Halopiger aswanensis: one gene and its partner. The protein of the gene in region 1 binds, or shares a complex with, the protein of each later gene. Links are inferred from orthologs where the notes say so. Each region holds a gene or a part of one and is shown on either strand. Other genes may lie near its edges.

Region 1 (6,562 bases):
TCCAGGCAGTCCAGGCGCCGGGCGCCGACAATCAGTACACCGTCCAGTTCAGCGGCGTCGACGACAACGCGGTGATTCAGGACCTGGCTACGCAGGCGGAAGATGCGGGGATGGACGTCCTCCAGCAGTCGACCGTCTCCCCGAGCTTCGCCGATCAGGCCCAGCAGACGGCGTTGCTGGGACTGGCCGTTGCCTTCCTCGGCATGAGCGCCCTCGCCTTCCTGCTGTTCCGGACGTTCGTGCCGTCGATCGCGATCGTCATCTCGGCGTTTTCGGATCTGGTGATCCCGCTTGCGTTCATGTCGATCGCGGGCATCTCGCTCTCGCTGGGGACCGTCGCCGGCCTCCTGATGTTGATCGGGTACTCGGTCGACTCCGACATCCTGTTGAACAACCACATCTTGCGCCGGCAGGGTGACTTCTACGAGAGCACGCTTCGCGCGACGAAGACCGGCGTCACGATGACCATCACGTCGATGACCGCGATGCTCGTGATGGCCGTCGCCGCCTCACTGTTCGGCGTCGAGTTGCTGCGGTCGATCGGTATCATCCTCTTCGTCGGCCTCGCGGCTGACCTGATGAACACCTACATGCTGAACCTGAGCTTACTTCGCTGGTACAAGTTCAAGGGGGTGCGATCGTAATGGGACCGATCGCCTTCGTCAAGGAGTACTGGCGGATCCTCCTGCTGGTCGTGTTCCTCACCGCTGCGCTCGTCGCGCTGTTTATCCCCGGCGGGATCATGGCAGACGACGACGCCATCGAGGCGAACCAGACTAGCGCGACGAACATCGAGTACGGAATCGGACTCGACGGCGGGACACGCCTCAGCGCGCCCGTCGTCGGGCTAACCGCGGAGAACCTCGACGCCGGCGCCGTCAGTGACGACGGACAGGTCGATCAGGACCGACTCACGGAACTCGAGACTGCCATCCGGGAGGACTTAGGCGTCGACAGACAGAACATGAGCATCTCCGTCAACGACGACGGCACGGTGTCTGCCGAAGTGTTCACCCGGGACGTCACCAAAGCGGAGTTCGCAGGCGTCCTGCAAGATCAGGGAATCGACGTCACCGAAGACGACATCCGCAACGGCGTCACGGAACAGACGCGCAACCAGTTGGTCCAGACGATTCAGGATAAGATCAACGCGGCGGGTCTCTCCGGCGGGAACGTCTACGTAGAGGACCGCGTCGGCGAGGGCAATTACATCGTGACTGAGGTGCCCAATATGGCCCCCAGCGAACTGCGGGAACTCCTCTCCGAGCGCGGGACCGTCGAACTCTGGGCCTACTATCCGGCCGAGAACGGCACGCACACGAACGAAACGATCCTCCTCGGCGAGAATATCGTCAATGTCGATCCGCCGACGCAGCGCGAACGCGGCTCCGGCTATCAGGTACCGGTCCAGGTTAGCGAGGAGGCCGCACCCGGCTTCCAGTCGCGGCTGAACGAACTCGGGTTCACGGGCGTCGGCCAGGGCCAGTGTAATATTCGCGGTGACGGGCAAGGGGTCAACTTCAACCACGAGGGGTCCCAGTACTGTCTGATCACCGTCGTCGACGGTGAACCCGTCGACGCACACAGTATGGGGCCGCGCCTGGCCGACAACATGCAATCAGGCACCTGGCAGGACGATCCGAGCTTCTTCATGGGCACGCCGACCTACGAAGAGGCTCAGTCGCTGTCGATCAACCTCCGCGCCGGGGCGCTTCCCGCACCGCTCGATTTCAACAACGAGCAGGTCTACTCGCTCCAGCCGTCCCTCGCGGATCAGTTCAAGCTCTACTCGCTGTTCATCGGCCTCCTGTCGGTAGTGGCCGTCAGCGGCGTCGTCTTCCTTCGGTACCGGGACCCGAAGGTCGCCGCGCCGATGATCCTGACCGCGACGGCCGAGGTGGCCATCCTGCTCGGCTTCGTGGCGGCGATACGCATGCCGATCGACCTCTCTCACGTCGCCGGGTTCATCGCCGTCATCGGGACCGGGGTCGACGACCTGGTGATCATCGCCGACGAGGTGATGGACGAGGGCGACGTCAGCTCCCAGCGGGTGTTCGAATCCCGCTTCCGCAAGGCCTTCTGGGTCATCGGCGCCGCAGCGGCGACGACGATCATCGCGCTGTCGCCGCTGGCCGTCCTCAGCCTGGGCGACCTGCGCGGGTTCGCCATCATCACGATCCTCGGCGTGCTGATCGGGGTGCTCATCACCCGGCCCGCTTACGGTGACATCCTTCAGCGGCTGCTGACGGACAAGTAACCGCTGGACGAGGCGCTTTCCGCAGAGCGCTACTCGAGCCGTCGTCTCTACAGTTTTCGCACCGCCGATGGAGAACAGTCCGGGTTCTGCGTTCGATACTCGTCGCTTCTCGCTCAGTAGACGTCAGTCACGATCGACAGCGCGGACACCAATCTACGGTGCCGTCGTCGCCGTGTGCGCGCACGAAGTCGAGCGAAACAGGGGTGTTGCAGTTCGTACAGACCGGCATACCAATTGCGGGAATACAGCGATGGCAAAAAGCGGCCGACCTGCCGTTGCAGGTCGAAGCAGGGTCGCGGCGCTGTCGCCACCGACTACAAGCAGCACTTCCCGGGCTGCTACCAGTCGATCGCGTAGTAGCCGAACGCAGCCAGGCCGGCGATACTTCCGACCGTGGCCAGGCCGGCAGTGATCGTCCCGGCGACGGACCGCGAGAGACCGATCGAGACGAGTAGATCGGTCCCGCCGGCCAGCAGGGCAACGACGGCGAAAGCGGGAATGCCGAGCACGAGAAGCAAGAGCAGTCGGCCGAACAACACGTCCACGAACGCACCCACGATCGATCGAAGCATAGCCCTACGATCCTACCACCGGATTGAAAAGTTTTCGAACAGTAAAATTATCCGAAGCGTCGGATCGTCAGAACTGCTCGAGGCCGGTCTGTTGGGCCGCCGCGAGCACGTCCTCGCAGGTCGACCACGACTCGCGGGCGAAGGGCGGCAACTCGCCGTGCTCGTCGACGTACGACTCGAGGAACTCGCGCGTGGTCGGATCGCTCGGGTAGCCGCTGCCGATGTCGCCGTACTCGTCGGCGATGGCGTCGATGTGGGCGTCGCGTTCGACCTTGGCGACGATGCTGGCCGCGCCGACCACTTTCGAGTCGTCGTCGGCGCCGTGGCGGGCGTCGATCTCGAGGGTCGCGTCAGGATCTCGCTCAATCTCGAGCGCGGACGCGCAGGCGTCGGTGACGCGGCGCGCGAACCGGTCGGCATCGGTGTCGCAGGCGTCACAGAGGCCGGCGATTTTGTCGCCGGAATCGGGGACGGCGGTCGCGATCGCCTCGGCGTGGGCCTGCACGGTCAGCGAGTTCATGTCCGTCTCCGGATCGTCGATCAACTCGGGCGGGATCTCGGCGACGCCGACGCCGATCCGGTCGTTCGCGCGGATCGTCGCCGCGAGTTCCTCCCGGCGCGCCGGCGCGAGTCGCTTCGAATCCGCGATCCCCTCCGGAAGCGCGTCGAGGTCGGGGTCCTCGAGGTGGACGGCCGCGGCGAACATCGACCCGAGAGCGGGCCCCTTGCCGGCTTCGTCGACGCCGAATGGCATACCACGATGTGCGGACGGGCGTCGAAATAACCGTTGTGACTCCGGGTTGCCGCGGCGAGCCGTCACGGACGACAGTCGCACACCACCCTGACGTTCATATGATAACGCGCTGAAATGAGTGGTATGGCTGCAGCCGAACTGCCGCTCGAGGCGTTCTACGATCTCACGCGTATTACGGACCTCGCGGTCTCGCCCGACGGTGATCGGGTCGCGTTCACCGCGACCGAGTACGACCAGCACGAGGACGAGTCCGTCGCCTCGCTGTTCGTCGTCCCGACCGACGGGAGCCGCGAGCCCCACCGGCTGACGACCGTCGCGGGCGCCTCGAGTCCGGCCTGGAGCCCCTCGGGCGAGGAACTGGCGTTCCTCGCTGCACGCGAGACTGACGTCGAGCGACGAGTGGGCTGGCAGCGAGATGAGGAGGAAGACGGCGAGGATGCAGACGCTGACGACGGCTCCGACGAACCGGATAGCGACACCGGCGACGACGGCAACAACGGCGCGGACGACGAACCGAAACCGCAGGTGTGGACCTTCGACCTCGTTCGCGGCGGCGACGCCCGTCAGGAGACCGACCGCGAGGAGGGCGTCTCGGGGTTCGACTGGTCGCCCGACGGCGACCGGTTCGTCGTCGCCGCGCGCGACCCGACCGACGAGGAACAGGAGCAACTCGAGCAGCGCCGCGAGGGCGGGCCGATCGAGACGACGCGGCTCCAGCACAAGGTCGACGGCGTCGGCTGGACGGACGAGGTGACGACCTACCTGTTCGTCGTCGACCGCGACTCCGGCGAAACCGAGCGCCTCGACGACGCCTACGGCGGCGGATCCTTCCAGGACCTGTACGGGATGGACCCGACCTGGGGCCCCGACGACCGCATCGCCTTCACCTCGTGTCGGCTCGAGCACCCCGACGACACGCACGTCCGGGACGTCTACGCGATCGATCCCGACGGCGACGGACTCGAGCGCCGGACCGACGGCGAGTTGCTCTGTACGGGTCTCAGTTGGCGGGACGACGGGGCGCTCGGTTTCGTCGGCAAGGATCCGGACGACTGGGTGCGCCCGGCGGCGGCGTTCGTCCACGACGGCGAACGGGTGCGGTCGCTGACGGCGTCGCTCGATCGGACCGTCGCCCAGCAGGGCGGGGTCAATTGGGTCGCCGACGATCTCTACGCGCTCGTCGGCGACGAGTCGCGGACGCGGCTGGTTCGCGCGACCGACGACGGAGACGACGGCACCGTCGAGCGCACCTTCGAGGCGCAGGGCGACGACCGCGCCATCGCCGCGTTCGAGGTGTCCGCGGACGGCTCGACCGCCGCGCTCGCGTTTTCTGATCCTCGAGAGGGACTGGACGTCTACGCCGTTGCCGTCGACGACCTCGCTGCCGCCGACCGGCCCGATTCGCTGCGACGCCTCTCGCGGGTCAATGCCGCCCTCACCGACGAGTATCCGATGCCGACCGTCCGGCGCGTCGAGTGGGAGTCGGACGGCTGGACGATCGACGGCGTCCTCTACCACGATCCGGACGTCGACCTCGATGCCGACGACCCCGAGCCGCTCGTGGTCGCGATCCACGGCGGCCCGCTGTCGTACGACGAGCCGGTGTTCCGGTTCGCACACGCCGCGCTGACGAGCCGCGGCTACGTCGTCTTCCGGCCGAACTACCGCGGCGGCGCGTCTCGCGGACGGGCGTTCGCCGAGGAATTGTACGGCCAGTGGGGCACGGTCGAAGTCGAGGACATCGTCGCCGGCGTCGACGCGCTCGCCGACCGCGGCTGGGTCGACCCGGATCGCGTCTTCGGCTACGGGTTCTCCTACGGCGGGATCGCGCAGGGCTACCTCGTGACGCAGACGGACCTGTTGACCGCAGCGGTGCCCGAACACGGCATCTACGACCTTCGGTCCGCGTTCGGCACCGACGACTCCCACAACTGGCTGGAAACGGAGTTCGGCCTCCCGTGGGAGAACCCCGACGCCTACGACGACGCGTCGGCGCTCCTCGAGGCGGACGCGATCGACACGCCGCTGCTGGTCGTGGCCGGCGGCGAGGACTGGCGCTGTCCGCCCTCGCAGTCGGAACAGCTCTACGTCGCCGCGCGGAAGCAAGACGTCGACGCGAAACTCGTCGTCTATCCCGACGAACACCACAACATCGGCGATCCGGATCGGGCGATCGACCGCCTCGAGCGGCTGCTGGAGTGGTACGAGCGACACGATCCGGCGCTCGAGGAGTCGGGCGGCTCCGAATCGAAGACCGAATAAGAGGAGGTTAGGCGTCGTCTTCGCGGGGCTCGTCCCGGAAGTACTCCTCGAGTTCGAAGGGTTCGTCCTCACCCTCGACGCCGGTGACGTCCAGCGCGGTCACCTCGGCGTCGGTGCCGACCAGGCCAGCCAGGCTCGGCTCCGTGCGGCCGTCGTCGCTGCTGATGAGTTCCTTGACGTAGAGGCCCCCCTCGCCGTGGAGTCGGACCTCCGCTTCGGTCGGCTCGAGCAGGTCGCCCTCGATGTCGTAGACCGTGCGCTCGCGGGTGAGACTCGCCCGCCGGTGGTCGACGCGCTGGGGCGTGTCCTGCTGGACGGTCGTGCCGGCGAGTTCATCGAGCGCGGCGTCGAAGGTGTCCTCGTCGACCGGTTCGGCGAATTCGACGTCCGCCCGGTAGCGTTTGCTCGCGTCGTGTTCCTTCACGCGCTCGACCATCTCGTAGGTCGCGAGTCGTAGCCCCTCGACCTCGACGCTGCCGTCGGCGGCGTCGTTGATCTCGCGCTCGAGTTCGGCGGGATCCGGATCGCGCACGCGGGGGCGCTTGACCTCGAGGACGAACGGGCGGCCCTCGCCGAGCATGCGGGCGTCGACGTCCTCGCGGCCGGCGCCGTGGAAGGTGCCCTCGTCGCCGTCCATGGCCGCGACGACGTGGGGTCTGACGGTCTGCTCGACGCTGGTGTCGTACATGTAGCCCGAGCCGCCGCAGTAGTCGCAGG
Region 2 (6,707 bases), on another replicon or contig:
ACGAGGACGCGCGCGACGGGGTAGGAGAGCAGTTCGACGCGGGCGTCGCGGTGTGGTTCGCCGACCGTTCCGTCCTCGATGGCGGTAATCACGCGTTGGCGGGCGCGATCGACGACGGCACCGTCCTGTTCGACGACGGTGGCCAAATCGACCGTTTCGGTCGCCACGGTCTCGCGGGCGGCTTCGAGGAACGGGTACCGGGCGTGCAGTCGCTGCATCGGTAATGTGATTTTACTGGGGCGGGATAAGCCCGCTGATTGTTTTCCTCGCAGTGGTCGGCCGGGGTGGCTGCGTTGGCTGCGGTCGCCGCGAGCGCGACGGCTGGGATCGATCGGACACGGTGGCCGGTAGGCGCTGCTTACCCTGTGCGGTCCGGCCGGGGCACCCTCGAGAACCCCCGCCGTCGAGGGTCGATTTCAAGGGGATCCGACACGTCGAGTCGGGTATGCCACGGGCGACGCGCGACGATGTGTCGATCTACTACGAGCACGAAAAAGGTGGGGGCGACGGGGCTGCCGACCCGGTCGTCCTGCTGCAGGGACTGGGCTTCGGCCGCTGGATGTGGCGCTGGCAGCGCGAGGCGCTCCGCGACACGCATCAGGTGATCGCGCCGGATACCCGCGGCACCGGCCGTTCGGACGCCGGCCTGCCACCACTGGTGCCGCGGCTGCCCGGTCGACTCCGGACGCCGCTGCTGTCTCGATTCGGCTACTCGGTCGAGGGGTTGGCTGCCGATCTCGAGGCCGTGCTCGAGGACGCGGGGGTGCGCAGCGCCCACATCGTCGGCGCGAGTTTGGGCGGGATGGTCGCCCAGCAGTACGCCGTCGAGTACTCGCGAGCGTCGTCGCTGACGCTGCTGTCTACGAGTCACGGCGGACCGGACGCCGCGCCGATTCCGGAGGAGATCCGCCAGCAGTTGCTCGCGTCGAGCGGCGACGGCGACCGCAAACGGCTTCGCGACTCGATGCGACCGGCCTTCTCCGAGCGGTTCACCAACCGAAACCCGCACCTCATGGACCGGATCGTCGAGTGGCGACGGGAGCAGGACGCCGGCGGTCCGGCCCAGATCGCGCAGGCTGCCGCCGTCTCGAGTTTCGATGTCGCCGATCGACTGGGGTCCATCCGCGTCCCGACGCTGATCCTGCACGGGAACGACGACCGCGTCGTGCCGCCCGCGAACGCGCGGCTCCTCGCCGAGCGGATTCCCGACGCCGAACTCGAGTACGTCGAGGGCGGCTCGCACTGTTTCTTCATCGAACGGGACGACCGCGTAAACGAGTCGCTGCTGGCGTTTCTGGAGGAACAGGGACGGGAAGGCCGGGTAGGGTCGACCCGCAGGTAGACGAGTCGCGATTCAGGCGCTCGAGGGTGCCGGCGCGTTCGCGTCTTCGATCTGGATCCGGCCGTCCGTTCGGACGCCGATGTCGAACCCCTCGTAGGTGAATCGGAGTTCGTGCGTCCCGGCGTCGTCGGCTCGCCGGGCGTGTGCGACGAGCGAGTCGAGCGCCTCCGGATCGACGGCGTCGTACAGCGGGGAGAGAGCGCCGGGATCGTCGTCGACGAGGGCCGCAACCGCGGTCACGATCGTCTCGCTCGCGCGTTCGCCGGCGTCGGGATCGAACGTCGCAACGCACCGTAGCGCGTCGTCGGAATCGTCAACGGAGGGCATACCCCCTCCTATTCCAACCGGCCCGGTAGGTGTGCTCCTTACTATGTAGTATTTTTAAGTAGTATCGGCGATCGGCCGCGGATCGGCGGCCGCTCGAGAGCCGTCAGTGTCGTCCCGCCGAGAGCCGCTCGTCGGGGCGGTCGAAGCCGAACAGTCCGGCCAACAGGTTCCGGTGGCCGCGGCGGAGTCGGCCGGCGAGCGACTGGCGCGTGATGCCGACCTCGGCCGCGAGATCCTCGAGCGTCGCCCGCCGCGGCTCGTCGAAGTAGCCTCGCTCGTACGCGAGTTCGAGCGCCTCGAGCTGGGCTGCAGTGAGTCCATCCTCGTCGCGGGCGTCGACCAGCGCCAGCGGCTGGAGCCGGGTCACGTCGATGTGAATCCCCTTGCGCCGACAGCGTTCCCGAAACGCGCTGACTGTCTCGTGGTCGTCGGCTCGCAGCCGGAACGTCCACTGATTCGCCGTTCCGGTCGCCGACAGCAGCGTGACGTTCGACGAGACGATCGCGTCGACGATCCCGTCGACATCGGGTCGCCAGACCGCACGGTAGAGCACACCCCGCGAGCCGAGGTCGTCGACCACCGTGAGCGTCTCCGCCGCCGAGGCGCTGATCGCCGCCTCGACCTCGGCCGGGCTCGCGCCGCGGATCCAGACGTAGGGAAACAGCGACTCCGTCGTCGGAACGATCCGCTCGAGTTCGATCGTAACGTCCGGCAGCGACGCGAACAGCGCGCCCAACGGGAACTCGTCGCCGTCGACGGTGAACTCGACGAGCGTTGCCATTACCCACCGCAACGACGATGCCATTGATAAAACCGAAGGGCGCCTCACGAACTGGACGCTGGGCGCTAGTTAGCGTGCAACCGAACCTGCGGACCGCAGCGGCGACTGTGACGCTATTTCCCGACGATCCGAATAACACAGGCTCGAGTCGGTCCGGGACGGCGAACGAACGAATAGCCGAGCAGCCGAGCAGTCGGGTAGTACTCGAGAACGAACGCGAACGAGAAGGCGAACAGGAACGAAACCGTGACCGCGTCGATTCAGTCGCTCTGGATGCGCGGCGCGAGCATGTAGGTGACCTGACCCTGCCCTTCCGCGAAGCCGAAGAACATCTTGACGGGGAACTCCTCGCCCAGATGCAGCGTTACCTCGGCGTCCGAGGGGATCGCCTTGTTCATGTCCTTCAGGTAGTCCAGCGAGAACAGCGAGTGGGCCGGGCCGGCCTGCAGGTCGATCAGGTCCTCACGGGTGAGCTCGAGGTGGACGTCGTCGGTGTCGCCCTCCGCGTCGACGTAGAAGAACTCCTCGCCCTCGTCGACGCCGAGCGCGATGTGGTCGGAGACCATATCGGCTGCGGTGACCGAGCGGTTGACGTCCTTGCCCTCGAGGATGACCTCGGCGGGCAGATCGAGGTCCGGAATGTCGGGTTCCTGGCGGATCGAGTCAGGGTCGATCAGCGCCAGGGTGTACTCGAGCCCGTCGATCTGGATGTGGAGCTTGCGGGTCTCTTCGTCGAGTTCGAGCTGGATGAGCTGGCCGGATTCAGCCATTCCCGCGATGTCCTCGAGCCGCGAGAGGTCGACGCCGATCAGCCCGCCGTCGGCTTCGTACGATTCGAACGCAGCCGCGTCGAGCGAGAGGTCGACCATCCCGACGTTGGCGGGATCGACGGCCCGGATTTCGAGCCCGTCTTCCTCGAGGTGGATCTTGCACTCGTCGACCAGCACGCTCACCGAATCGAGCGCGCTGGTGAGCGTTGCCGCGCTCACGATGGCCTTGAACATATAGGACGGGCTACGGACGGTTGCCATAAAAAGCCACCCTTTACGCGCGGGCGTGTGGTGTTCGGTGACGATTCGGGCCGTAACGAGTCAGTACTCGTCGCGCAGCCGGATCGGCTCGTCGGGTTCGACGTCGGCGGTACTCTCGTCTGCGTCGACCTCGAGGACGACGCCGATCTCCTCGCCGTTGCCGTTTACCACGCGCTTGCCGGTCTCGTCCGCGGTGATGTCGGTCAGGGTTCGGCGTCCGCCGTTCGACGGGAAAACTGCTGGCCCGGGTTTCGAAACGGCGGGTCGCCCGGAAGCCGTCGTCGCTCGAGTCGTCGACCGCGAATCACGCACTCGAGCGGCGAGTTCGCGTTAGGATTCGATCTTCTCGACGATCTGCTCGGCCTGCTCCTCGGCTTTGTCCTCGCCGACGTGCTTCTCGATGAGGACGCTGGTTACCTCCCAATCGTCCTCGCCCTCGACCTTTCCGGTGCGGACCTCGCTCCCCTCCGAGACCGACTCCGCAGGGTCCTCCGCCCAGTCGGGCGTCCGGATCTCGTCGTACTCGTCCGGATCGCGAAACCGGACGTGGATGTAGTCGTCCTCGGTCTCGACCTTGTTTACGGATGGTGTGTCGGCCATACCGGTACTGCGGCCGCCGCGAGCCTAACGATCGCCCCTGAATGCGCACGCTCTCGGTCGGCTCGAGCGCGAGGTTCCGTCTCGCGGGCAGAACTCGGCGTCAGCGGACGATCGTCACCGGCACCGGCGCGCGCCGCGCGACGGTTTCCGCGACGCTCCCCAACAGAACTCTACTCGCACCCGTCCGGCCGTGGCTGCCGATCACGATTCGATCGACGGCGTGCTCGTCGGCGTACTCGATGACTGCGTCGGCGACGGAGCCGACGACCTGATCCGTCTCGATCGACGCGCCGTGTTCGGCGGCCACCTTCCGTGCGTCGTCGAAGATCTCCTCCGAAAATTCCCGTTGCTGGAGTCGGAACTCGTCGTACTCCTCGTCGGTTTCCGCCTCGAGCGTGGGCGAGCCCGGTAGGTCGGCCGGATCGACGACGTGCAGCGCCGTGATCGTCGCGTCGGGCTGGTCCTCGAGCGCGAACTCGAGGGCGGCGTCGGACGGATCCGAATCGTCGACCGGAACGAGGACGTGCGTGGCCATACCCGCCGTTCGACGGCTGGCGACAAAAGGGTCCGCTCGCGATTGCGGCACGCGTCGTCCGAATTGCCACAGGGACTGGTGTGAATCGCCGTCCCCGGTGCGTACGCAAGGAAACGGTGTTTGCCGCGGCTGCTGTAGCGCAGTGCATGAGCGACGGCGACGCTACCGCCGACGAGGCGACCGACTGGGCGTTCGAAACGGAGTTCGCCGACGTCCTCGAGGCCGTCCCGGACGAACACTACGATCCCGACCAGTTCGTCCCCGGCGTCGGCCCGCTCTCGGCGGACGTCATGCTCGTCGGCGAAGCCCCCGGCGGGCAGGAGGTCACGCAGGGCGAGCCGTTCGTCGGCCAGGCCGGCAAACAGCTCGATCGCGCCCTCGAGTCGATCGGCTACGATCGCCGCGACTGCTACATCACGAACCTGGTCAAGGTCCGGCCGCCGGAGAACCGCGACCCCCACGTCGACGAGATCGAGGCCTGGTGGCCGGTTCTCGAGGCGGAAATCGAGCGCGTCGATCCGACGGTGCTCGTCCCGATGGGAAGTTTCGCGACCGCCGAGATTCTAGATACCGACGAGACGATCACGGATCTGCACGGACGGGAGTTCGAGCGCGAGGTACCACGCACCTCGGACTCCTCGAGTAGCGCGGAACAGAGTTCCGCGGACAGTCGAGCGGCGAAGCCGCGAGACGACGGTGACGAGCCGCGAGAGCGGGACGGGCGGCTCGTCATCCCGTCGTTTCACCCCGCCGCAGCGCTGTACGATCGGAGTAAAGTCGACGCGATCGAGTCGGATCTCGAGGCGGCGCTCGAGAAGGCGTAAGCAGGCGATTCGCTCGCGTCAGCCGCGGATCGTCAGAATCCCGTCGTTAACCGTCACGTCCGTCGCGTCGGACGGAATATCGAACTCGAACTGGTCGTCTCCAACGACGACGATCGCCGTGGTTCCGGTCACGTCGAGCGTCGGCTTCCCGCTGCTGGGTCCGAAATCGACGGCGACGACCTGCTCGTCCTCGTACTCGCGCTTGGTGATCTTCGCGCCCTCCTTCCGTCCCGCCGCGGCTTCCAGTTCGGGTGGCGTTTCCATGGTCGACCGGTCGCGGTCGCCGCCCGTAAGCGGTGTGCACGAAGCTGCCGCGTCCGGCTTCGTAGCCGTCGTACCCGCCGGTTCGATCCGCGAGGCCGTTTCAGCAAGTCTTTCCGCGTCTAGCCCGTACCGATCGACGAATACGATCGCCCCCTCGATCCGTCGGCCGACTCCGGCTCGACCGCCTCGAGGGGCGCGGATCCGAACCCGACTATGACAGGACGCGACCACTACTACAACAAGTCGAAACAGGAAGGCTACCGGAGCCGGGCGGCCTACAAGCTCAAACAACTCGACGACCTCGAGAACGTCATCGACCGCGGCGACGCGGTCGTCGACCTCGGTGCGGCCCCCGGCGGCTGGCTGCAGGTCGCCGCCGAGAAAGTCGGCCCCGAAGGCCGGGTCGTCGGCGTCGACCTCCAGCGGATCAAGTCGTTCGACGACGATATCGACGACCGCATCGAGACGATCCGCGGCGACATGACCGAGGAGCGCACGCGAGACCGCGTCATCGACGCCGCGGACGGGAAGGTCGACGCCGTCGTCTCGGACATGGCGCCCAACATGTCCGGCGAGTACTCGCTCGATCAGGCCCGCTCGCTGCACCTCGCCCGGCAGGCCTTCGAGACCGCCCTCGAGTTGCTCGACACCGGCGGCGACTTCGTCGTGAAGGTGTTCGAGGGCCCCGACGTCGACGATTTCCGGGCCGACGTCGAGGAGGAGTTCCAGTACGTCCGCGCGACCAGTCCGAAGGCCTCCCGGGACGAATCCTCGGAGGTGTACTTCATCGCGAAAGGCCGGCTCACCGCGCCCGTCCGACCGGGCGACGAACTCGAGGTCGAGATCGAAGACGTCGGCAACGAGGGCGACGGCATCGCTTCCGTCGAGGGCTACCGGCTGTTCGTCCCCGCGACGGAGGAAGGGGAGACGGTCGAGGTGCGGGTCGACGACGTCAAACCGAACTTCGGGTTCGCCCAGCGGATCGATCGGGATTAACGGAACG

Evidence for each region.
Region 2: the proteins of rnhB (region 1) and ATJ93_RS15790 are in contact, whole or in part, in a crystal structure (PDB 3P83), measured with the Archaeoglobus fulgidus proteins. The link is inferred for Halopiger aswanensis from one-to-one orthologs. Residues at the interface, in WP_010878125.1 of Archaeoglobus fulgidus: Ala74, Ile178, Ala179, Ile183, Arg190, Ser195, Asn196, Leu197, Arg198, Gln199, Lys200, Thr201, Leu202, Asp203, Phe205; in WP_010877842.1 of Archaeoglobus fulgidus: Val39, Ala42, Asn43, Val44, Ala45, Met46, Leu125, Asp168, Ser194, Asn218, Tyr219, Pro220, Ile237, Leu238, Ala239, Pro240, Arg241, Ile242, Glu243, Ser244.

Annotation. Positions count from the first base shown.
Region 1 is NZ_RAPO01000002.1:1,177,159-1,183,720, forward strand. Bases 1,741-4,506 are described here. They hold rnhB (ribonuclease HII), read right to left. Parts: upstream 3,584-4,506; coding sequence 2,897-3,583; downstream 1,741-2,896. Other genes in these bases: ATJ93_RS12715 (preprotein translocase subunit SecD), read left to right, coding at 1,741-2,257; ATJ93_RS24675 (DUF7563 family protein), read right to left, coding at 2,385-2,486; ATJ93_RS12720 (hypothetical protein), read right to left, coding at 2,596-2,829; ATJ93_RS12730 (S9 family peptidase), read left to right, coding at 3,707-4,506. Also shown: protein translocase subunit SecF, read left to right, coding at 1-644; more of ATJ93_RS12715, read left to right, coding at 644-1,740; more of ATJ93_RS12730, read left to right, coding at 4,507-5,845; ATJ93_RS12735 (tRNA pseudouridine(54/55) synthase Pus10), read right to left, coding at 5,853-6,562. UniProt on the Methanocaldococcus jannaschii protein: Endonuclease that specifically degrades the RNA of RNA-DNA hybrids.
Region 2 is NZ_RAPO01000003.1:370,996-377,702, reverse strand. Bases 1,583-4,493 are described here. They hold ATJ93_RS15790 (DNA polymerase sliding clamp), read right to left. Parts: upstream 3,455-4,493; coding sequence 2,711-3,454; downstream 1,583-2,710. Other genes in these bases: ATJ93_RS15775 (universal stress protein), read right to left, coding at 4,182-4,493; ATJ93_RS15780 (hypothetical protein), read right to left, coding at 3,812-4,081; ATJ93_RS15785 (hypothetical protein), read right to left, coding at 3,542-3,793; ATJ93_RS15795 (helix-turn-helix domain-containing protein), read right to left, coding at 1,773-2,450; ATJ93_RS15800 (HalOD1 output domain-containing protein), read right to left, coding at 1,583-1,669. Outside these bases: DNA primase regulatory subunit PriL, read right to left, coding at 1-218; ATJ93_RS15805 (alpha/beta fold hydrolase), read left to right, coding at 446-1,342; more of ATJ93_RS15800, read right to left, coding at 1,355-1,582; more of ATJ93_RS15775, read right to left, coding at 4,494-4,616; ATJ93_RS15770 (uracil-DNA glycosylase), read left to right, coding at 4,763-5,440; ATJ93_RS15765 (DUF7127 family protein), read right to left, coding at 5,459-5,704; ATJ93_RS15760 (23S rRNA (uridine(2552)-2'-O)-methyltransferase), read left to right, coding at 5,918-6,700.